Regions from separate parts of the Sphingopyxis macrogoltabida genome, predicted to be linked through region 1. Evidence: predicted binding sites of a transcription regulator. Region 1 holds the regulator's gene; each other region holds the start of a gene.
What was found. Region 1 encodes LexA, which represses DNA repair genes until DNA is damaged. Its sites were predicted from a motif close to GTTCCNCNCTTGTTCT; they were not measured.

Region 1 (5,881 bases):
GTTTGAGCGAATTCATTGCGCGAACGAGCAAATCGCGCTCGGCGGTATCGAGTGCGCGGTCGATGAGCTTTTCGACGCGCGGCGCGACGAGGCCGGCCAGCCGCGCATCGTCGGCTTCGCGAAGATAATGGCCGTTGAGGTTTTCGAGCTTCTTGAAATCGAAGCGCGACGGCGAGCGGCCGACATGGTCGAGGTCGAACCATTGTACGGCCTGATCGCGGCCGATGATCTCGTCGTCGCCATGCCCCCAGCCGAGGCGGAGGAGGTAATTGTTCACCGCCTCGGGCAGATAGCCCATTTCGTCGCGATAGGCATCGACGCCGAGCGCGCCGTGGCGCTTCGACAGCTTGGCGCCGTCGGCCCCGTGGATCAGCGGAACATGGGCGTAGACGGGCTCGCGCCAGCCCATCGCGCGGATCAGTGCGAGCTGGCGGAAGGCGTTGTTGAGATGGTCGTCGCCGCGGATGACATGGGTGATGCCCATGTCGTTGTCGTCGACGACGACGCTGAGCATATAGGTCGGGGTGCCGTCGCTGCGCAGCAGGACGAAATCGTCGAGTTCGGCATTCTGGACGGTGACTGCGCCCTGCACCTTGTCGTGGATCGTCACCTCTCCGTCCTGCGGCGCGCGCAGGCGGACGACGTGCGGGGCGGCGGGATCGCCGTCGTCGCGGTCGCGCCAAGGGCTGCGGACGCGGAAGGGCAAGCGCTTTTCCTGCGCTTCGGCGCGCATCGCGGCGAGCTCGTCCTGCGTCAGATAGCAGCGGTAGGCGTCGCCCTTTGCGAGCAATTCGGCAGCGACCTCGGCGTGGCGCGGGGCGCGGGCAAACTGGAACACCGTCTCGCCGTCCCAGTCCAGATCGAGCCACTGCATCCCGTCGAGGATTGCGTCGATCGCGGCGTCGGTCGAACGGGCGCGGTCGGTGTCCTCGATACGGAGCAGGAATTTGCCGCCATGATGGCGCGCAAACAGCCAGTTGAAAAGCGCGGTGCGCGCGCCGCCGATATGGAGATAGCCGGTCGGCGAGGGCGCGAAGCGCGTCACGACGGCGGCGCCGGTGGCTTCGTTCGGATCGGTCTGGTTTTCGGTTGCCACTACGGCCTCTTTCACTCACTCTGCCGCCCCCGGACAGGTGCGGGGACGGGGTCGGGGGAGCCCCTAGCATGGCGACAAGGCAGCTTCAAACGCCGTTTGATGGCCGATGGGCGGGTGGCCGGGCGCGGCTGCTAGCGAATATCGAGGCGCGGCTGGAGGCCGAGCGCGAGCGCATCGGATTGTGGCTGCCGGTTGCGTTCGGGGCGGGGATCGCGGCGTGGTTCGCGCTTCCGGCGGCGGCGCACTGGATCGGACTGTTGTTGTCGCTCGGCGGCGGGCTGCTCGCGGGGTTGCTGATCGGCTGGCAGCGGCGGCTCGGGCGAATGCTCGCGATCGGGTGCGCGGTGATGGCGCTGGGCCTGCTCCTCGTCTGGGTGCGTGCGACATGGGTCGCGGCGCCGGTGCTGGCGCAGCCGATCACCACCGAATTTTCGATGCGGGTCGAACGGGTCGAGCCGCTGCCGGCGCGCGGACAGGTGCGTATCCTCGCGCGGCCGCAACATCGCGCCGATATGCCGCCGCGCCTCCGCCTGACATTACGCAGCGAACAGGCAGCGGGACTCGCGGGCGGTGAGCTGGTCGCGGTGCGGGCACGGCTGATGCCGCCGCCGCCTGCCAGCCTGCCGGGCGGATATGATTTCGCCCGGCGCGCCTGGTTCGACGGGATCGGTGCGGTGGGGACGGTGCTCGGCGACGTCGCCCGCGCGTCGGGGGCGGCCGAGAGCACCCCGCCGCTGCGCATGCGGCTTAGCGGACATATCCAGCAGCAGGTCGAAGGATCGGCGGGCGGCATCGCTGCGGCGCTGGTCACCGGCGATCAGGGCGCGATCAGCGAGGCGGATTCGGAAGCAATGCGGCGTAGCGGCCTCGCGCATCTGCTGTCGATCAGCGGGCTGCATGTGACCGCAGTCGTCGGCTTCACCATGTTCCTGCTTATCCGGCTGCTCGCGCTGAGCCCGCGGCTGGCGCTGCGCGGCGTCGTGCTTACGGCAGCAGCCGGGGGCGCGGCGCTAGCGGGGGTTGGCTATACATGGCTCAGCGGCGCCGAGGTGCCGACGATCCGCTCGTGCGTCGCGGCGCTGCTCGTTCTCGCAGCGTTCCTGCTGGGGCGCGAGGCGCTGACATTGCGGTTGGTCGCGGCGGGGGCGCTGATCGTGCTCGTCTGGCGGCCCGAGGCGCTCGCGGGGCCAAGCTTCCAGCTCAGCTTTGCGGCGGTCACCGCGATCATCGCGCTACACGAAAGCCCGCGGATGCGCCGCTTCCTCGAACGGCGCGACGAACGCTGGATCGTCCACGCCGGCCGCGGTGTTGCCGGGCTGCTGATTACCGGTTTTGTTGTCGAAATCGCACTGGCGCCCATCGCCTTGTTCCATTTTCACAAGGCGGGGCTTTACGGCGCGCTCGCCAATGTCGTCGCGATCCCGCTCACGACCTTCGTCATCATGCCCGCCGAAGCGCTGGCGTTGCTGTTCGACAGCGTCGGGCTCGGCGCGCCCTTCTGGTGGGTCGCCGAAAAGGCGCTCGCGCTGCTGATCCTGCTCGCGCACGGCGTCGCCGATGCGCCGGGCGCGGTCGCGACCTTGCCGTCCTTTCCGCCATGGGGCTTCGCGCTCGTCGTTTTCGGCGGGTTATGGCTGCTCCTGTGGCGGACGTCGTGGCGGCTGGCTGGACTCGTGCCGCTTGTCATCGGCGTCGCTGCGCTGCTCGTGCAGCCGCGGCCCGACATCTTGGTGACCGGCGACGGGCGCCATATCGCGGTGGCGGTACCCGGCGGTAGCTATGCCCTGCTGCGCGATCGTGCGGGCGATTTCATCCGCGATTCGCTGTCCGAAGCGGCGGGAATCGATACGCCGCTGGTCGCCCTCGCTGACTTGGAGCATGTGACGTGCAACCGCGATTTCTGCCGCTGGCGGCAAGGGGAAGGCGATACGGGACGTGTCATCCTTGCCTCGCGCGGCCGCGACCGGATCGACGGCGCCGACATGGCTGAGGCCTGCGCTGCCGCCGATGTGGTCATCAGTGATCGCTGGTTGCCGCGCGAATGTGTCGCACGCTGGCTTACGATCGACCGTGACAGCCTCGCCGAAACCGGCGGGCTGGCACTCTACCTAGGCGAGGAGCCACGCGCGATCACCAGCCTGAATGCCGGTGACGCACATCCGTGGCGCCGGCCCCGGCAGGTCAGTGGTAACGACGAAGCAGTCCCGACAGGCGTCCTTGCACGATGACCCGCTCGGCGGGGTAACGTTGCGGCTCATAGGCGCTGTTCGCCGGATCGAGCCGGATCATCTGGCCTTCGCGGCGGAAATATTTGAGCGTCGCATCCTGCCCGTCGACGAGCGCGACGACGATATCGCCCTCGCGTGCGGTGCTCGCCTTCTGGATCAGCGCATAGTCGCCGTCGAAAATTCCGGCTTCCACCATGGAATCGCCCGAAACCTCGAGCGCATAATGTTCGCCCGCGCCGAGCAGCGCGGCGGGAACCGCTAGATTATTGTGATCCTCGAACGCCTCGATCGGCACGCCTGCGGCGATCTTGCCATGCAGCGGCACCTCGATGATGTCGTTCGCGGCGATCAGCCGCATCGCCGGCGGGCTCTTGCGCAACGGCACGACATTTTCACGCGTCGGCGCCGCCTTTGCCGTTTCAGGCAGCTTTACCACTTCGAGGGCGCGGGCCCGGTTGGGAAGGCGGCGCAGGAAGCCGCGTTCCTCGAGGGCGCTGATCAGTCGGTGGATGCCCGACTTGGATTTCAGTCCCAGCGCCTCCTTCATCTCCTCGAACGACGGCGAAATGCCGCTCGCGTCGAGCTTTTGCTGGATGAAGTGAAGCAGTTCATGCTGCTTGGCGGTCAACATCGATCATTCTCCGTCAGGACCAGAACCGGACATAATGAGAACGATAGTGGAACATACCGGAACTTGTCAAGCGATGGCGATATAATCGGCGATCGCGCCCGCCGCGCGCGGGGGCGCACCGATTTCGCGGATCAGCAACGCGTCGGCCTCGATCAGCGGGACAGTCTGGCCGCTGTCCTGGCTGTCGAACATATGGAGAGCGCCGCCGTCGACCCGTGCGCGCAGATAATCCCGGCGCGCCCCACCGGCGGCAAGCGCTGCGTCGAGCGGTGCCTGGCGGATTGCGGGGAGCGGATTTGCTGCGCCTGCAAGATGGCGGATCAACGGCAGCAGGAAGAGCGTCGCGGTGACGAAGGCCGAGCCGGGGTTGCCGGGCAGCCCGAGCAGCAGCGCCTCGCCTATCGCACCGGCGATCAGCGGTTTGCCCGGCCGCATCGCGATCTTCCAGAAATCGAGCCGGCCGCCGGCGTCGTCGAGGGCGCCGCGAACATGGTCATGGTCGCCCACGGATGCGCCGCCGACGGTGACGATGACGTCATGGTGTCGCGCCAACTCCTTGATTGCACTGGCAATCGACATTCGGTCGTCGCGCATATGGAGCGGCAGGGCGACGTCGGCGGGAACGGCGGCGAGCATCGCCGCGAGCATCGCGCCGTTGCTGTTCGGGATCTGGCCCGGCGCGAGCGTGCGGCCCGGCGCGACAAGCTCGTCACCAGTGGTCAGGATCGCGACGCGCGGCCGCGATCCGACGCGAACCTCGCCCGCGCCGCCCATGATCGCGGCGGCGATTGCGCCGGCGCCCATACGCGTTCCGGGGGCGAGCAGGCGCGTGCCGGCGGCGAAATCGCCGGCGCGTTCGCGGATATGGCGCCCCCGCGCGCCGGGGCCGTCGCCGGTTAGCGCCAGTGCCACGCCCGCTGCCGCAACATCTTCCTGGAGGATCACCGTGTCGGCACCGCCCGGAAGCATGGCGCCGGTGAAGATTCGCATCGCCTCGCCGGGGCCGACGGTCCGGTCCGGGGCAGCGCCGGCAGCGATTTCGCCGGTAATTGTCCACGGTCCCGGCATGTCGGCAAAACGGATCGCATAGCCGTCCATCGCCGACAGCGCCGCCGCAGGCTGGTCGCGCGATGCGAAGACATCTTGCGAAAGATAGCGTCCAAGCGACGCGGAAACCGCGATATTTTCTGCCGCCAAGGGGGTGCGGAGCGCGAGCAGGCGCGCCTGCGCTTCCTCGACCGGCAGCAAGCCGCTCATCCGGCGCGCCAGTCGCCCGAGCGGCCACCGCTCTTTTCGAGCAGGCGGATGTCGCCGAGGGTCATCGCGCGGTCGAGCGCCTTGGCCATGTCGTAAAGGGTCAGCAGCGCCACCGATGCGGCGGTGAGCGCCTCCATCTCGACCCCCGTCGGCCCGGTCGTCGCCGCGACCGCGCGCACCGAAATGCCGTCTTCCTCCCATTCGAATTCGACGCTGACCTGTGTCAGCGCGATCGGGTGGCAAAGCGGGATGAGGTCGGCGGTGCGTTTCGCCGCCATGATGCCGGCGATGCGCGCGGTCGACAGCACGTCGCCTTTCGGCGCGTTGCCGCTGCGGATGGCATCGAGCGCCTCCGCCGACATGGCGATACGCCCGCCTGCCACCGCGCGGCGTCCGGTTGCCGCCTTGCCGCCGACATCGACCATATGCGCCGCACCCTTTTCGTCGAGATGCGTCGGGCGGGTCATGCCGCCACTCCGGTGAGCAGCGCTTTCGTTGCTGCCGTGACGTCGGGCTGGCGCATCAGGCTTTCGCCGACGAGGAAGCTCCTGGCGCCGCTGGCGGCCAGCCGTTCGCAATCGGCATGGCTGGCGATGCCGCTTTCACCGACGAGCAAGGTGTCCGGCGGGACCAGTTTCGCAAGGCGTTCGGTGACGCCGAGGTCGGTTT
Region 2 (5,881 bases), 1.4 Mb from region 1:
TTCTCCCGGAGGGAGAGGGAGATTGTTTCCATGACGCCGCTCGTGTTCGCGAGGACGTCGTTGTTCCAGAAGCGGAGGACGGTGAGGCCCTGCTGCTCGAGATATTCGGTGCGGCGGGCGTCATAGGACGCCGCCCCCGCATGCTGGCCGCCGTCGACCTCGATCACCAGCTTCGCGGCGAAGCTGAAGAAATCGGCGAAATAGGGGGCGATCGGAACCTGCCGCCGCCATTTCGTGGCGGGGAAGGTCTTGCGCAGCGCCTGCCACATCCGCTTTTCGGCTTCGGTGGCGTCCCTGCGCAGGGTGCGGGCGCGGGCGACGGTGCCGGCGGGTTGGCCCTGATAGGTCCGCATCGGGATCGCCCTCACCCTTCCGGCGCTTTGCGCCTCCCTCCCTCTCCCGGCGGGAGAGGGAATCATTGGCACGCGAGGCACTCGTCGTAGTCGGTGGTCTGCAGCTCGTATTTCGGGGCCTCCGACGTGTTGTCGGCCTCGACGCCGCCCGCGAAGCCGGCGCGCTGCACCGATTTCGACCGCAGGTAATAGAGCGATTTGATGCCGAGCTCCCACGCGCGATAGTGGAGCATGAGCAGGTCCCATTTCTCGACGTCCGCCGGGATGAACAGGTTCAGCGAGGCGGCCTGATCGATGTAGGGCGTGCGGTCGGCGGCGAGTTCGAGCAGCCAGCGCTGGTCGATCTCGAAGCTGGTCTTGTAGCAGTCCTTCTCGTCCTGCGTCAGGAAGTCGAGGTGCTGGACGCTGCCGCCCTTTTCGAGGATCGAGTTCCACACATTGTCGCTGTTCTTCGCCTTGTCGACGAGGAGGGCTTCCAAATGCGGGTTGCGGATCGAGAAGCTGCCCGACAGCGTCTTGTGCGTGTAGATGTTCGCCGGGATCGGCTCGATGCACGCGCTGGTGCCGCCGCAGATGATGCTGATCGACGCGGTCGGCGCGATCGCCATCTTGCAGCTGAAACGCTCCATCACGCCCTGATCGGCGGCGTCGGGGCAGGGGCCGCGCTCGTTGGCGAGCAGCATCGACGCCTGATCGACTTGCGCGCGGATATGCTTGAAGACGCGGAGGTTCGACGATTTCGCCATCGCGCCCTCGAACGGCAGGCCGCGCGCCTGGAGGAAGCTGTGGAAGCCCATGACGCCGAGGCCGACCGAACGTTCGCGGCTGGCGCTATATTTGGCGCGCGCCATTTCGGGCGGGGCGCGGTCGATATAGTCCTGGAGGACATTGTCGAGCATGCGCATGACATCCTCGATAAAGCGCTTGTCGCCGTTCCATTCGTCCCAGGTTTCGAGGTTCAAGGACGAGAGGCAGCAGACCGCGGTGCGATCGTTGCCGAGATGGTCGCGGCCGGTCGGCAGGGTGATTTCCGAGCAGAGGTTCGAGGTGGTGACCTTGAGTCCCAAGTCGCGATGATGCTTGGGCATCATGCGGTTCACCTGATCGATGAAGATGATGTAGGGCTCGCCGGTCGCGAGGCGCGTTTCGACGAGCTTCTGGAACAGCGAGCGCGCATCGACGGTGCCGCGGACGCTCTGGTCCTTGGGGCTGCGGAGGTTGAATTCGGCGCCGTCGCGGACGGCCTCCATGAATTCGTCGGTGATCAGCACGCCGTGGTGGAGATTGAGCGCCTTGCGGTTGAAGTCGCCCGACGGCTTGCGAACCTCGAGAAACTCCTCGATCTCGGGGTGCGAGATGTCGAGGTAGCAGGCGGCCGAACCGCGGCGGAGCGAGCCCTGCGAGATCGCGAGGGTCAGGCTGTCCATGACGCGGACGAAGGGGATGATGCCGCTGGTCTTGCCGTTGAGGCCGACGGGTTCGCCGATGCCGCGCACCGCGCCCCAGTAGGTGCCGATGCCGCCGCCGCGGCTGGCGAGCCAGACATTCTCGTTCCAGGTGCCGACGATGCCCTCGAGGCTGTCGTCGACCGAATTCAGGTAACAGCTGATCGGCAGGCCGCGGCCGGTGCCGCCGTTCGAGAGAACGGGGGTGGCGGGCATGAACCACAGCTTCGAGATATAGTCGTAGAGGCGCTGGGCATGATCCTGATCGTCGGCATAGGCCGACGCGACGCGCGCGAAGAGATCCTGGTATGATTCGCCGGGCAGGAGGTAGCGGTCCTGCAGCGTTTCCTTGCCGAAATCGGTGAGCAGCGCGTCGCGGCTGCTGTCGGTGGTCACTTCGAACCGGCGCGCGTGAACCTTGGGCTCGCTGCTGTCGTTGAGCTTGGCGGCGGGAGGCGATTCGGGAGCCGATTCGCCCTTCGATTCGGGTGCCGCCGGAGCGTCATTCTTTGTCAGTTCCACCGTCGCCACGTCGCTCGTCTCCACCCGTTCGCTTTCCCGAAAATCCATCTGGTTCGCCCCCATTTTTGACCAGCGCCGCGCGGCGCTTTGTTCCTGTCTTGTTCGACTCGGGACGAAGCCCCGATCCTAGCATCTAAACCGCCCCGCGGGGCACATATTTTTGGGCGCAAGAAGGGTTTTCCCGTGCCCATATGGGATGGGCGACGGAAATCCGCCACTTACAGCCTGATACAATTTCTTGGGGTGCCCCCGCTGGTTACCCACCACCTATAGTGCCACGTCGGCGCGGCGATGCAAGACGGTAAATGACAGATTAGGGACTCGGTTCGTCGATATTTTGATTCAGTTCGTCGCGCGGGACGGGCCGGCCGCAGGCAAAAGATCAGCCTTTCTGCGGCCCCGCGCCCGATCGGTGTCCGGAGCGCGCTGCGGCTGAATTTTTTCGGGTCGATACAGACCCTTCGCCGGCACCTCTTGGCCGACACACCATATATTGGGGCAAGCCCGGCGGCGGACGCAAGAGCGGTTAACCAAGCCGCGGGCAAAAAGGGGCTGGCGGGCAAAGAAAAAGGGCCCCGGCGATGCCGGAGCCCTTTGTCTAACCCTGGGGGCCTTTAGGCCTGACCGCCACCGTTACCGGAGCCGGCGCCGCCCAGAAATTTCCAAAACCAACCCATTTGAAATCTCCTGTAGGCACTGCCAATTCCACGGCAGTTAACGCGACGTATACCTTAAAAAACAAGGTAAAGCGAGTCTTAACCTTAACAAATGGTGCCAAAATGGCAGTTATGCCGAGCGGCTGTGGGGAGCGGTCGAGAGATTGGCCGAAAGCTCGGAAAATAGCTGCGGCTTTCCAAGATGATACCCTTGGCCAACGTCGCATCCGAGCCCTTCGAGCAGGGTCATGGTTTCGCGATCCTCGATGCCTTCGGCGACGGCGATGGCACCAAGACGGTGCGCGAGATCGATCGTCGATTTGACGACTTCGAAGTTGCGCTGCGAATCGCGCATTGTCATCACGAAGCGCTTGTCGATCTTGATCTCGTCGGCCTCGATCTCGGTCAGATATTCGAGGTTCGACTGGCCGGTGCCATAATCGTCGATCGACAGACGGATGCCCGAGCGGCGAAGCTGGGCGAGCGTCTGGCGCGCCTGGCGGCTGTTTTCGATCTGCGCGGTCTCGGTGATCTCGATCGTCAGCCATTCGGGCGACAGATGGTGCGCGGTCAGCATGACGCGGATCGTGCCGACGAGGTCGCTGTGGTCGAGCAGCGTCGCCGAGAGGTTGACCGACATATGGATCTTGAAGCCGCGCGCATGGAGCTGCGCGGTCGAGCGGATCGCCTGATCCATGACGAACAGGGTGAGGCGGTAGATGTCCTGGCTCTTTTCGGCCTGGACGATGAACTCGTCGGGCGGGATCGGTCCGCGCGTCGGGTGCGTCCAGCGCGCCAGTGCCTCGACCCCGACGAGCTTGCCCGAGGCGATTTCATATTGCGGCTGGAAGGCGACCCAGATGTCGCCGCCGGTGAGCGCGTCCTCGAGCTGCGAGTGAAAGCTGAGCTGCCAGCCGGCGTCTTCCTTCTGACGCGGCGAATATTTGGTCCACAGCGCGCGGCTGCGCACCGATTTTTCGGCGGCGACGAGCGCGGCGGCGAGCCGCTGCGCGTTCGAGCCCTCGAACTCGTCATTGACCCCGAAGGCGATCGCGACGTCGACGCGCAGTTCGCCAATCGTCAGCGGCGCGTTGAACAATGCGGCGAGGCCGGCGAGATGTCCCTCGATCTGGCTGTGCTGATAATAGGGAACCAGCCAGGCGAAGGTGCCGTCGAGATCGTGATGGAGCTGCGTGCCGTGGCAGGCCAGCGTCAGGCGGCGTGCGACCTGGTCGACCATCTGCTGGCTGCCCTCGCCGGGGAGGAAGGCGGCGAGATCCTCGAAATTGACGAGCTTCGCGGCGATGATCGTTGCGCTGCCGAACGGCTGTTGGGTGCGCAGCGCCTCGAAATTGGGCAGGCCCGATACGGGGTTTTCGCGCTGGGCCGAGAAATGGCGGCGCTTGCGCGAGACGTTGGCGCCGAGCGCGGCGATGAAAAAGGCCGCAGCGCCGATCTCGACCGAGACCAGCGACACGGTCAGGAAGATTTTCGCGGCCGCGGTCACGCCGACCACGCCGAGCGCGGCGCGGCTGTACCAGCGGCCGCGATCGAACATCAGGGCGGCGAGCAGGATGATGGCGGCCGCGAGCAGCGGCGGGAGCCAGCCGATATCGACGGGCATCCCGCGCTTGAGCGTCTCGCCCGCGATCAGGTGGATATAGGCGCCGGGAATCTTGTTGTGACCCGGCAGATAATGCTGGTCGGGCGACGCCGTCGAGGCGGGCGCGAAAATGACATCCTTGCCGTGCAATTGCGCGGCCCCGACCTTGCCCGAGATGACGTCGATCGCGCTGTAGCGGGTCACCGTTTCGGTGTCGTAGGAATAATCGATGGCGAATTGCCGGGGCTGTTCGCGGGGGTGGCCTGCCATGACGGCGGCGAAGCTGGGCAGCACCCGGCCGTCGGCACGCACAGCCATCGGGACCTTCCAGACCTGCCAGAACCCGTACTCCCAGCCGATGAACGCTTTCTGTGCGCGGTTGCCGAGGCGGGCGTCGGGCCACACGGCGCCCTCGGCTTCGGTGCCGCCGAAATTCGCCGACGGAACCGCGAGTATGATGCGGTCGTCCATCGCCTTCACCGCGGCCGCCATTTCGCCGAAGGCCGGGTCCCTGACCCGGCGCTCGTAGGAAAAGTCGACGAACAGGCGGTGGACGCCCGCCTTGTCGATGGCGCGGATCAACTGGGCGTGGTTGGCGGCGGTGAAATCCTGATCGTCGACCGCCGCGAGCGTCTTGTCGTCGACCGCGACCACGACGGTTTCGCCGGAAACCGGCCGCCAGGCGATGCTGCCGAGTGCGCTTTCGACGACGCGATCGATCGGTAGCGCCACGCCGGTAACACCGACGATGACGCTGAGCAGCAACGACAGCCCGAAGGTTCGCCAGCTGACGATCATCTTGTTGCCCAGCTTGAACACGCACGTCTCCAGCGATTACCGGACGTGCCTAGTCGGTGATGGTTATCATTGCGTTAATCATGAACGAAACATTGCGGTGAGCGGGGCGGGGCGGGTGTGAATATATGCCGGAATAGCGGTTTTCGGCCGCTTTATGTCCTGCCTATTTTCGTCACCCCGGACTTGATCGGGGGTCCATGACTTCCGCGCCGCCGTGGATCCCGGATCAAGTCCGGGATGACGAGGGTGGATGGGGCAACGGCCGCTCTCCACCCCAAAAACGACCGTCCATCCGCATTGGTGTATTATCTTGATAAAACCCCTTGCCAAGCATGCGCTACAAATGTAGCACGCTACAAATGTAGCGCATGAGGTGATTCGCATGTTGTCCAGTTTGCCGCCGCGGGAACGCGAGATTGTCGATGTCCTGTACGAGCGTGGTGCCTCGACGGTGATCGAGATCGGCGAGGCGCTGTCCGACGCGCTGTCGGGTTCGGCGATCCG
Region 3 (5,881 bases), 1.8 Mb from region 1:
ACGCCCGACGACGCGAAGCAACGGGTTCAGGACGAACCGCCCCGCCAGCACCAGCCCCGCGATTGCCAGCACGGTGTAGAGCGCCATCGTCCCGCCCGGCGGGGCCGACGGATCGGCGGGCGCCCGCGACAGTGCCGCGACGATGGTGATCATCGGTACGATCGCCAGATCCTGGAACAGCAGGATTGAGAAGGCCTTTTCGCCAAAGGGCGAATTGATCCGCCCCGAACTTTTGAGGCTGGGAAGCACCTGTGCGGTCGATGACAGCGCCAGCGGCAAGCCAAGCGCCAGCGCCGCCTGCCAGCTGAAGCCGAGGGTGAGGAAGATCAGCGCCGTAAGAATCAGCCCGGTCGCCACGACCTGCACCAGCCCGAGCCCGAAAATCGCGCGCCGCAGATTCCACAGGCGCCGCGGATGCAGTTCCAGCCCGACGAGGAAGAGCAGGAAGGCGATGCCGAGTTCGGCAAAGGCGAGTTTCGATTCGCCGCCGCCGACGAGACCCAGCCCGTGCGGCCCGACAAGCGCGCCGGCGATCAGATAGCCGAGCACCGCGCCGAGCCCGAGGCGGCGAAAGATCAGCACGAACAAAGTCGCGACGCCGAGCAGTATCGCGCCTTCGACCAACGCCGCGTCGGTCGCCTTCTCCGCAGCAACCTCGGTCGCGGCCGCGGCGAGCGCCAGCATCGTCACGCCCGCGCCGCCTGTTCCTCGAGCGCCGCGATCGCGGCGTCGAACGGCAGCAGTATCGCGCCGTGGCGCGCCGGATAATCGCGCGCCGGAGCGAGCAGGTCGAACCCCGGCCAGTCGGGCAACGTGCCGGTGCCGGCGAACCAGCCCGCGATGGCGTCGCGCACGGCGCGAATCTCGGCGATGCCGCGTCCCGGCGCATGCCGCGCGAGCAATGTCGCCGACGCCTGCCCGAGCGCGCAGGCCTCGACATGCATGCCGACCCCGGTCACGCGTCCATCGTCGCCCGTGTCGAGATCGAGGAGGATCCGGCTGCCGCACAGTGGCGCGCGGGCGCTGGCATGGTGGCGCGCGGCGGGATTGGGCAGATATTCGGCGGTCGCGACCGCCAGCGCCAATATGTCGCGATTGTAAAGCGGCGCGCTCATGGCTTTGCCGCTTCGGCCGCGTCCTGTTTTGCCGTCGCCGCGCTGTCCTCGCGCGCTGCGGCGCGGCGTTCGGCGATCACCTTGCTCATCGCGGCGCTCGTCGCGTTGAGCGCCGGATAGGTGCGGCTGTCAGCCATCCACGCCGGCCGCTGCGCATTGCCGTAGCCGATGTCGTAAAGCAGGGTCACCACCATGAAGAGCAGCGTCGCGACGATCAGCCCCTTCACCGCCCCGAAACCGGCGCCAAGCCCGCGGTCGAAACCGCCGACGAGCGACGCGCGGCTGCGTTGCCCCATCGCGCGCGATCCCCATTTGGCCAGCGCGAAGACGCCGCCGAACAGCACCACGAAAGCAAGCATCGCCGCGCCGCCGGGCGCTTCGATCCAGCCCGACAGCAGATCGGTGGCCAGCGGGTGGAAAAAACGCACCGCCAGAATCGCCAGCACCCAGGCCAGGAGGGTCGTCACCTCCTGTACCAGCCCGCGCATGAAACCGAGCACCGCGCCGCCGCCGACCAGCGTCAGCACGAGGATATCCAGAGCCGTCAGACTTCCCATTCGCCGGTCGCTAGTCGCGCCCGAGCATCAGGTCAACGAGTTCGCCGAGGCGGCCGAAACCGGTGACCGAAATTCCGCCGACGCCTCTCATCCCTTTCGGGCCCCAGCCGCGCGCAAAGCCGAGCTTTACGGCCTCGCGGAGCCGCAGCCCGTCGTGCGCGACCTGCCGCACCTCGCCCGACAGCGACAGCTCGCCAAAGACGATCGCGTCGGCGGGCACCGGCCGCTCGCTGAACGCCGAGATGAGCGCGGCGGCGACCGCAAGGTCGGCGGCCGGATCGGTGAGCCGGTAGCCGCCCGCGATGTTGAGATAGACTTCGGCGGCCCCCATCTGCAGCCCGCAGCGCGCCTCCAGCACCGCGAGCACCATCGCGAGGCGTCCGCTGTCCCAGCCAACGACGGCGCGGCGCGGCGTCGCGCCGCTCGCCAGCCGCACCGTCAGCGCCTGCACCTCGACGAGCACCGGGCGCGTCCCTTCGAGCGCCGGGAAGACCACCGACCCCGGCACGTCGCGGCTGCGGTCGGTCAGGAACAGGCTCGACGGGTTGGCGACTTCGCCCAACCCTTCCTCGCCCATCGCGAAGACGCCGATCTCGTCGGTGCCGCCGAAGCGGTTCTTGACCGCGCGCAGGATGCGATACTGGTGGCTGCGCTCGCCCTCGAACGCCAGCACGGTGTCGACCATATGTTCGAGCACGCGCGGGCCGGCGATCGTCCCGTCCTTGGTAACATGGCCGACGAGCACGATCGCCGCGCCGCCGTCCTTGGCATAGCGGATCAGTTCCTGCGCGCTCGCGCGGACCTGGCTCACCGTCCCCGGTGCGCTGTCGATCAGGTCGCTGTGCATCGTCTGGATCGAATCGATGACGACGAAATCGGCGGTGCGGCTGTCGAGCGTCGCAAGGATGTCGCGCACCGAGGTCGCGCTCGCCAGCGCGACCGGCGCATCGCCGAGCCCCAGCCGCTGGGCGCGCAGCCGCACCTGCGCCGCCGCTTCCTCGCCGCTGATATAGACGACCGACTTGCCCGCCTTCGCGAGCCGTCCTGCCGCCTGCAAGAGCAGCGTCGACTTGCCGATCCCAGGATCGCCGCCGATCAGCGTCGCCGAACCCGCGACGAAGCCGCCGCCCAGCGCGCGGTCGAATTCGGCGATTCCGCACAGCATCCGTTCGGGCATCACGCTTTGTGCATCGAGCGTTTCGAGCGCGAGCGTCCGCCCGCCGCGGCTCAGGTCATGCTTCGCCGAAAAGGCCGTTTCGCCGGCCTCTTCGACCAGCGTGTTCCACTCGCCGCAGTCGGCGCACTGACCCTGCCACCGGTACGAAACCGATCCGCAATTCTGGCAGACATATTGACGCTTCGCTTTGGCCATGACGTTGCGCTTACCTAGAACAAACAACGAACGCCACCCCTTTTCCACCACCGTCACCCCGGACTTGATCCGGGGTCCCGCTCAGCAGCGGTGACAAGCGGGACCCCGGATCAAGTCCGGGGTGACGAAGCGGAGTGGCGGCGGTTCATTTTGCGCGCGGGTTGCTCTAGGGGATCAGCAACACCGAATCACCTTCCCGCAAGAAAGCTCCGCGCCATGAAATTCTTCGCCGACACTGCCGAAATCGCCGACATCAAGGAACTCGCCGCGACCGGCCTGCTCGACGGGGTCACGACCAACCCGTCGCTGATCGCCAAGTCGGGGCGCGACTTCAAGGAAGTGACGAAGGAAATCTGCGCGCTCACGACCGGCCCGGTGTCGGCCGAAGTCGTCGCGCTCGACCATGAAACGATGATGAAGGAGGCCGAAATCCTTCGCAAGATCGCCGACAATGTCTGCATCAAGGTGCCGCTGACGATCGACGGTCTGAAGACCTGCAAGGCGCTGACCAGCGACGGCACGATGGTCAATGTGACGCTCTGCTTCTCCGCCGCGCAGGCGCTGCTCGCCGCCAAGGCTGGCGCGACCTTCGTCTCGCCTTTTGTGGGCCGCCACGACGACAATGGCTTCGACGGCATGCAGCTCATCGCCGATATCCGGCTGATCTATGACAATTATGCCTATGACACCGAAATCCTCGTCGCGAGCGTGCGCCACGGCATCCATGTACTCGAAGCCGCCAAGATCGGCGCCGACGTGATGACCGCGCCGCCGTCGGTGATCAAGGGGCTGTTCAAGCATATCCTGACCGAAAAGGGCATCGAGGGCTTCCTCGCCGACTGGGCGAAGACCGGCCAGTCGATCTGAATGCCCCGTCGCGCTCTTAGCAGTTGACGTAAACGTCAAGTCATCGCGATACTCGCCCGAAAGGGAGAGATTCGCGATGACCGACACCACCATCCTCACGACACGCCGCGGCCACATCCTGATCGTCACGATCAACCGCCCCGAGGCGCGCAACGCGGTCAATGCCGCAGTCCATGTCGGCATCGGCACCGCGCTAGAAGATGCGGAAAACGACGCCGAGATTCGCGCCGTCGTGATCACCGGCGCCGGCGACAGGAGCTTCTGCGCCGGCGCCGACCTTGTCGCCCTGTCGCGCGGCGAGAGCCTCCAGCCCGACGACAAGGCACAGCAGGAGTGGGGTTTCGCGGGCATGGTCGCGCATCCGATCTCGAAGCCGATCATCGCCGCGGTCAACGGCTTCGCCTTCGGCGGCGGCTGCGAGATCGCACTGATGAGCGACATCATCGTCGCCGCCGATCATGCGCAATTCGGCCTGCCCGAGGTCAAGGTCGGGCTGTTCGCCGCGGCGGGCGGCGCCTTCCGCCTCGCGCAGCAACTGCCGCGCAAGCTGGCGATGGAATATATGCTGACCGGCGACCCGATCCCCGCCGCGCGCGCCGCCGAGTTCGGGCTGGTCAACCATGTCGTGCCGCTTGCCGAGCTCATGCCGACCGCAATTGCGCTCGCGGAAAAGATTGCGGCCAACGCGCCGCTGTCGGTGCAGGCCTCGAAGCGCGTCGCGCTCGGCATCGAGGCGGGTCGCATCGCGTCGGACGCGCCCTATTGGGATCACAACACGCGCGAACGATCGGTGCTGATGCGCAGCGAGGACGCCCGCGAAGGTCCGCTCGCCTTCGCGCAAAAGCGCAAGCCCGAGTGGAAGGCGCGCTGACATGATGACCGCCGACGCCCTCCAATTTCCGCTCGCATCGAGCGAAGTCGAGATGCCCATCGGCTTGGCGCTTGCTTTCGGTGTGTCTCGACTTCGCTCGACACGAACGGAGATTTTTGAATGACCGATCCCGAACGCATTCCCGTCATCATCGGCGTCGGGCAGGTCAACGACCGCCCCGACGATCCCGACCAGGGACTCGATTCGCTAGGATTGATGGTCGCTGCGCTCGAAGTCGCGGCCGCCGATGCCGGCGTGCCGCTTGCCGAAATCGACAGCCTCGCGATCGTCGATCAGATCAGCTTCCACCATCTCGGCAAGCTCTGCGAACCGCTCGCCGCCGCGATCGGCGCCAATCCCGCGATCAATTACCAGTCCGCCGCGCCGCACGGCGACACGCCGGTGCGGTTGCTCAACGAGGCCGCGAACCGGATCGGCGCGGGCGAGGTGAAACTCGCCGCCATCGTCGGGGCCGAAGCGCTGCGCACCGCCGCCGGCCGCGCCGCCAAGGCCGCGAGCGGCGAGGACAAAAGCTATAATGCGGTGCGCCAGGTCGCGACGCGGCGCGAGCCCAATTATGCCCAGAAACACGGGCTGTCAGCACCGGTCGACGTCTATCCGCTCTACGAGAATGCGACACGCCCGGCATGGGGCCAAAGCCTTGCGGACGCGCAGTTCGAAAGCGCCGAAATCTGGTCGCGCTTCTCCGAAGTCGCCGCCGCGAACGACGGCGCGTGGATCCGCAAGCCCGCGGCCCCCGCCGATATCCTCGACATAAACGAACGCAATCGCCCCATCGCCTTCCCCTATTCGAAGCTGATGGTCGCCAATTCGTCGGTCAATCAGGGCGCGGGTTTCATCGTCGCCAGCCTCGCCGAAGCGCGCCGCCGCGGAATCGCCGACGAGCGGCTGATCTACGTCGGCATGGGCGCCGCCGCGAAGGAGCCCGCCAGCATCCTCCGCCGCGACCGCTACGACGGCAGCGTCAGCATGGAAACCGCGATCGGCCGCACGCTCGAACTCAACGGCATGACCGCCGAAGATTTCGACTGCGTCGAACTCTATAGCTGCTTCCCCTGCGTGCCGAAGATGGCGCGGC
Region 4 (5,881 bases), 2.2 Mb from region 1:
GGTCGAGCAGATCTGCGAGGTAGAGGATGCAGCCGCCCTTCTCCGCGCGCAGATTGCCGGTCGAGAGCAGGCGGGTCAGCCGCCCCCAGCCATGGCGGCTGACCGGATAGGCAACGATGTCGGGCGTTTCGTCGGCGAAGACGAGCCGCGCGCCGACTACCAGCCGGAAGTGGGCGACGGCTTCGGGCTGTCTGACCTGCAGATCTTTCAGGAACGCCCACGCCCGCACCACCCCCGCGACGCTGTTGCGGTCGGCGATGCCGATGCCGGTCATGCCGAGCGCGAGCGCCTCGGCGACCATCTCGGCGGGGTGCGAGGCGCCGCGCAGGAAGCTGTAGTTGGTCGCGGCGACCAGTTCGGCGAAGCGGGTTTCGGGGATGGTCTCGGACGCATCGCTCATGCGAAGACCCCGTGGATATACCAGCGCGGGTCGGGCTTTTCGTCGTAAAGCCCGTGTCGGAACAGCCAGAAGCGGCGGCCCTGCGCGTCCTCGACACGGTAATAGTCGCGCGTCAGCCCGCCATTGTCGCGGCGCCGCCACCATTCGGCGGCGATGCGTTCGGGGCCTTCGTAGCGGCGCACGGCATGGAAGGCGCGGCGCCAGCGAAAGCGCTGCGGCGGGCCGTCGGGGACTTCGGCGATCACCTCGATCGGCTGCGGCGGGTCGAAGATATGGAAGGGACGCGTCGGCGGCTCGCCGGCATCGGGCGCCTGCCAGGGCAGCGGCGCGGGCGCGTCGATCGCGGGCAGTTCGAGCTGCGCCTGTTCGGGGATATGGGTGTCGGCCGGACGAAGACGCCGCACCCGGCCGCGCCCGAGCCGCGTCGCCAGCCGGTCGGCAAGCTCGTCGATGGCGGCGACTTTCACCGCTCCGCCTTCGAGCTTGAGCTGGCTCGCACCGAGCGCCTCGAGCCGCGGCACCGCGAGGCGGATCATGTCGAAGCCGAAGCCGGGGTCGAGCGGGTCGGCGAGGCCGTCCATCCGTTCGGCGAACAGGCGCATGACGAGACCGGTGTCGCGCGTCGGGTGGCCGGTTTCGATCGCGATCGTCCGCGCAAGGCCATCGCTGCGAAAGAAGGTGGCGCGGAAATGACGCCCGCCCTTGCCGCGTTCGCCCAGCTCTTCCATCGCTTCGGCGGCGAGTTCGGCCAGCACTTTGGCGGCGTGCGCGGTGCTCCCCAGCGGCTCGGCGAAGCGGCGTTCGGCGGCGACCGGCGGCGGGGCGACGCGCGGGTCGAGCGGGCTCGGCGCATCGCCGAGCAGGCGGCGCAGCGCCATTGCGGCCTCGGCGCCGAAGCGCGCGGCAAGGTTCGCCATCGGGCGGCTCGCGAGGTCGCCGATCGTCTTGAGCCCCGCGCGGACGAGCGCGGTCGTCGCCTCGGCGTCGAGTTCGAGCGCAGCGACGGGCAGGCGGCGGATCGCCTGCGCCTCGTCGGGCGCGGGCCGCGCCTGATAACGCGCGAGTGCGCGCGCGGCGTCGGCGGTGGGGCCGAGCGCATGGCGCATCGTCATACCGAGCCGCGCGAGGCGGTTTTCGACATCGGCGATCACCCCCGCTTCGCCGTCATGGAGATGAGCGGCACCCGCGATGTCGAGGATCAGCCCGTCGGGGGCGTCGAGCGCGACGAGCGGCGTATAGCGCGCGCACCCCTGCGCGAGCCGGTCGAGCCATGCATGGTCGAGCAACGGATCGTGCGCGAGGACCGCGAGTTCGCCGACCTGCGCGCGTGCGTCGGCGAGCGGCATGCCGGGACGCAGCCCGGCCGCCAGCGCCGCCGCATCGACGCTCGCGAGACGCATCGCGCCGCGCTGCTTCTCGGCGAAGACGAGCGGGGCCTCAGGCGGCCGCGGTGCCGTGCGCAGCCATCGCTCGGCGGGCAGGAAGGGGAAGAAGAGCGCCAGATAGCGGCGAGTCCCCGAAACTATGTTCGTCATGGTTCCAGTCCAGTCGCCAGCGCGTCCCCGCAGGGCCGCCGCGCCAGCGCAGCAGTTCGAGGTCGAAGGCGGGCGCGCCGGGTGCATTGGCGGCGAGGGCGTGCGACGCCGCCGCGGCGACGCTCCAGCGCGTTTCGGCGACACTCGGTGCGGGGATCGCGTTCAGGCGCAGCATCAGCAGCGTCGTCCCCGCGTCGCGCGCGCCGAGCGCGAGGCGGCGGCCCGCGGTCAGGTCGAGCAAGGGGAATTTGCCCCAGCTTTCGACGATCACCGCCGCCGAACCCGCGCAGCGGATCGCATCGTTGGCGCAGGCAAGCAGCAGCTTGGGGTCGGCCGCCTCGACGAGGAGCAGCCGGTCGGGGTCGCCGCCGAGTTCGGCAATCCCGGGGGCATAGATATGCCCGGTGCGGCGCCCGGCGTCGGCGGTGCGCAGCCAGAGGAGCGGCGCCGGGCCGGGGGTGCGCAGGGCGAGGAGCGCCGCGAAAGCGGCCGCGCTCGTCGCGTCGAGCGCGTCGGCGGCAAAAAATTCATGGACCCGTCCGATCGCGAGCCCGCCGCCGAGCGCGCCGTCGAAGCGCGCATCGCCGCTGGCCAACCAGCCTTCGGCCGGACGGTTTTCATGGCCGCTGGCGGCCAGCCGGGCGACGCGTCGGCGCAGCCCGGCGAGTTGGGAAGACGACTCGCGCATGTTTGTTCCTGATATGTTCTATTAGCGCGCGAGCGGGGGCGATTGTCAAGATGAGTCGGTATCGACCTTCATCGTTATGCCGGACCCTTCGACATGCTCCGGACAGGCTTGATCCGGCATCCATTTCACGACCGAAGCATGGACCCCGGATCAAGTCCGGGGTGACGATGAAGGTCGTCAGGGCGTGCTGTTTCCCGAACCGCTGTCGCCGCCGAGGGCGCGGAACAGCGCGATTCGCGTGTTGACGAGCAGGAGCTGCGTCGTGATCTCGCTTCGCCGCGCCGTATAGAGGCTGCGCTGCGCATCGAGGCTGGCGAGGAAGCTGTCGACCCCGCCCTTGTAGCGCGCGTCGGTCAGCCGCGCGGTGTCGGCGGCGGCTTCGGTATTCGCGGCGGCGGCGCGGACGCGTTCGGATATCGTGCCCTGCACCGCAAGCGCGTCGGCGACTTCGCGGAACGCAGTCTGGATCGCGCCTTCATAGCCGGCGAGCGCGGCGTCGCGCTGCGCTTCGGTCACCGCGACCCCCGCGCGGCGGCCGCCGGCGTCGAAGATCGTCGCGGCGGCATCGCCGCCCGCCGACCAGCCGAACGAACCGCTGTCGAACAGGCTGCCGAGCGCGTCGCTGGCGAAACCGAGCAGGCCGGTGAGCGAGATCGTCGGGAACAGCCGCGCCCGGGCGACGCCGATGTCGGCGTTGGCGGCGCGGAGGCGATATTCGGCCTCGATCACGTCGGGCCGGCGCAGCAGAATCTGCGAGCTGACCCCGGCGGGCAGCGATACGATCGCCGGCGTCACCTCGGCGAGCCCGGCGGGCAGCAGTGCGCGGTCGACATCGCCGCCGACGAGCAGGCGGATCAGATTTTCGTCCTGCGCGATCGCGCTCGTCTGCGCCGCGATCGCATCTTCGGCGGTCGCGAGAATCTGTTCGGCCTGCCTGAGGTCGGTGCGCGGCGCGACGCCGCCGTCGAGCCGCGCTTTGGTCAACCGGACATTCTCGCGCGCATTGGTTGCGGTGTCCTGTGCGATCGCCAGCAGGTCGCGGTCGGCGCCATAGGTCGCCCACGCCTGCGCAAGGTCAGAGATCAGCGCGATGCGGACGGTCCGCGATGCGGCTTCGGTCGCGAGCGCGCTGTTGCGATCGGCTTCAGCGGCATTGGCGAGGCGGCCGAACAGGTCGAGTTCGAACGCGGTGATGCCGCCGCGCAGCGAGAAATCGCCGCCGCCGCCATTCCCTGCGCTATTACTTCCGCTATCCGCATAGCCGGCGCCGGCGCTGATCCCGATTTCGGGGAACTGTCCCGCGCGGCTGACGCGCGCCTGCGCGCGCGCCGTGGCGACATTGGCATAGGCGACGCGCAGGTCGCGGTTGTTCGCGAGCGCCTGTTCGGCGAGCGCCTGCAACCGCGGGTCGGTGAAGACGCTGCGATAGGAAAGGATCGGCAGCGCCGCTTCGCTCTGCAGCAGATAGGCGTCGCCGACCGGCCAGCTCTGTGGCACCGGCGGCGCGGGCAGCACCGTCTTCGGCGCGAGCGAGCAGCCCGCCAGCGCCAGCGTCCCCGCGAGCAGGAGGGGGCGGAGGGCCGTCATGCCGGAACCTCCGCCCCGCCGGAACCCGTGTCCTTGTCCCCATCCTTGTCCTTGCCGAAGCGGCGGCGCAGCGCGGCGAGGCCGTCGCGGACGCCCCTTCTGACGAGGACGAAGAAGAGCGGAATGAAGAAGATGGCGAGGAAGGCGGCGGTCAGCATGCCGCCGATCACCGCGGTGCCGATCGCGACGCGGCTGTTCGCGCCCGCGCCGGTCGCGATCGCCAGCGGCAGCACGCCGAAGATGAAGGCGAAGCTGGTCATCAGGATCGGGCGCAGGCGGATGCGCGCCGCCTCGATCGCCGCCTCGATCACGCGCTTGCCCTTGCGTTCCTCCTGCTCGGCGAACTCGATCATCAGGATCGCATTCTTCGCCGCGAGCCCCATCGTCGTGAGCAGCCCGATCTGGAGATAGACGTCGTTCTCCAGCCCGCGCAGCGTCACCGCGAACACCGCGCCGATAAGCCCGAGCGGGACGATCAGGATCACCGCGAGCGGGATCGACCAGCTTTCATAGAGCGCCGCGAGGCAGAGGAAGACGACGAGCAGCGAAATCGCATAAAGGAAGGGGGCCTGTCCCGACGACAGCCGCTCCTGATAGGAGGACCCCGACCAGGCGACGCTGGTTCCGGGAATCTGCGCCGCCATCGCTTCCATTTCGTCCATTGCCTCGCCCGAGCTGACCCCCGCGGAAGGCTGGCCCGAAATCTCGAACGCCGAAACGCCCTGGAAGCGCGACGTGGTCGCGGGCGTGGTCGCCCAGCCGATCCGCGAAAAGGCCGAGAAGGGCGACATCTCGCCGTCGGCCGAGCGGACATACCATTGGCCGAGGTCTTCGGGCTTGGCGCGATAAGGGGCGTCGCCCTGGACATAGACGCGTTTGACGCGGCCCTTGTCGATGAAATCATTGACGTAGCGGCCACCCCAGGCGGTCGCGAGGGTGTTGTTCACGTCGCTGTTGGTCAGCCCGTAGGCGGTCAGCCGCTGGGTATCGATATCGACCTTGAGCGTCGCAACGTCGGGAAGGTCGCTGAGGCGCACCGAGGTCAGCTTGGGATTGGCGTTCGCCATCGCGAGCAGCCGGTCGCGCGCGGCGGAGAATTGTTCGCGGCTGAGCCCGCCGCGATTCTGGAACTGCATCGTGAAACCCGACGTGTCGCCGAGCCCGCGGACCGCGCCGGGGACGAGCGCGAAGACCTGTGCGTCGCGCAGCCCGCTCAAGGCCTTGCGCGCGCGCTCGGTGATCGCATCGGCGGTGTTCTCGTCGCCCGGCCGGTCGTCCCAGTCGACAAGATTGACATAGCCTTGCCCGGTGTTCTGGCCTGCCGCGGCCCCGCCGCCGCCGCCGGCGATCAGGAACAGTGCGCCGGTGTTCGCCTTTTCGTGGGTCAGGAAATAATCCTCGACCGCATTGCGCACTTCGAGCGTGCGCTCCTGGGTGGCGCCGGCGGGCAGACGGAACTGGACCTGGACGCGGCCCTGATCCTCGTTGGGCAGGAAGCCGCTCGGCAGGCGCAGGAACAGCACCGCGAGCAGGACGAGGATGACGGCATAGATGCCGAGGAAGAGCCATTTGCGGTCGACCACCGCGCCGACACTGCCGACATAGCGGTTCACGGTGCGGTCGAAACGGGTGTTGAAGCCGTTCTTCAGCCGTTCGCCAAGCGCGTGCAGG

Region 2: the regulator LexA is predicted to act here: its motif matches at 2,410-2,425, upstream of AN936_RS00885 (ribonucleoside-diphosphate reductase subunit alpha).
Region 3: the regulator LexA is predicted to act here: its motif matches at 3,061-3,076, upstream of radA (DNA repair protein RadA).
Region 4: the regulator LexA is predicted to act here: its motif matches at 2,628-2,643, upstream of AN936_RS19205 (ImuA family protein).

What each region holds. Positions count from the first base shown of each region.
Region 1 covers NZ_CP012700.1:1,575,928-1,581,808, forward strand. Annotated here, with positions in the region: gene gltX (glutamate--tRNA ligase) at 1-1,096, opposite strand, end outside; gene AN936_RS07415 (ComEC/Rec2 family competence protein) at 1,165-3,324, shown strand; gene lexA (transcriptional repressor LexA) at 3,278-3,955, opposite strand; gene AN936_RS07425 (molybdopterin molybdotransferase MoeA) at 4,022-5,212, opposite strand; gene moaC (cyclic pyranopterin monophosphate synthase MoaC) at 5,209-5,679, opposite strand; gene trpC (indole-3-glycerol phosphate synthase TrpC) at 5,676-5,881, opposite strand, start outside.
Region 2 covers NZ_CP012700.1:178,478-184,358, forward strand. Annotated here, with positions in the region: gene AN936_RS00880 (endonuclease domain-containing protein) at 1-353, opposite strand, end outside; gene AN936_RS00885 (ribonucleoside-diphosphate reductase subunit alpha) at 416-2,368, opposite strand; gene AN936_RS00890 (EAL domain-containing protein) at 3,107-5,398, opposite strand; gene AN936_RS00895 (BlaI/MecI/CopY family transcriptional regulator) at 5,760-5,881, shown strand, end outside.
Region 3 covers NZ_CP012700.1:3,393,616-3,399,496, forward strand. Annotated here, with positions in the region: gene AN936_RS15780 (cation:proton antiporter) at 1-684, opposite strand, end outside; gene AN936_RS15785 (iron-sulfur cluster assembly scaffold protein) at 687-1,115, opposite strand; gene AN936_RS15790 (CvpA family protein) at 1,112-1,672, opposite strand; gene radA (DNA repair protein RadA) at 1,683-3,044, opposite strand; gene fsa (fructose-6-phosphate aldolase) at 3,261-3,911, shown strand; gene AN936_RS15805 (enoyl-CoA hydratase-related protein) at 3,988-4,782, shown strand; gene AN936_RS25785 (hypothetical protein) at 4,784-4,906, shown strand; gene AN936_RS15810 (acetyl-CoA acetyltransferase) at 4,903-5,881, shown strand, end outside.
Region 4 covers NZ_CP012700.1:4,141,642-4,147,522, reverse strand. Annotated here, with positions in the region: gene AN936_RS19215 (error-prone DNA polymerase) at 1-400, opposite strand, end outside; gene AN936_RS19210 (Y-family DNA polymerase) at 397-1,935, opposite strand; gene AN936_RS19205 (ImuA family protein) at 1,838-2,623, opposite strand; gene AN936_RS19200 (efflux transporter outer membrane subunit) at 2,801-4,210, opposite strand; gene AN936_RS19195 (efflux RND transporter permease subunit) at 4,207-5,881, opposite strand, start outside.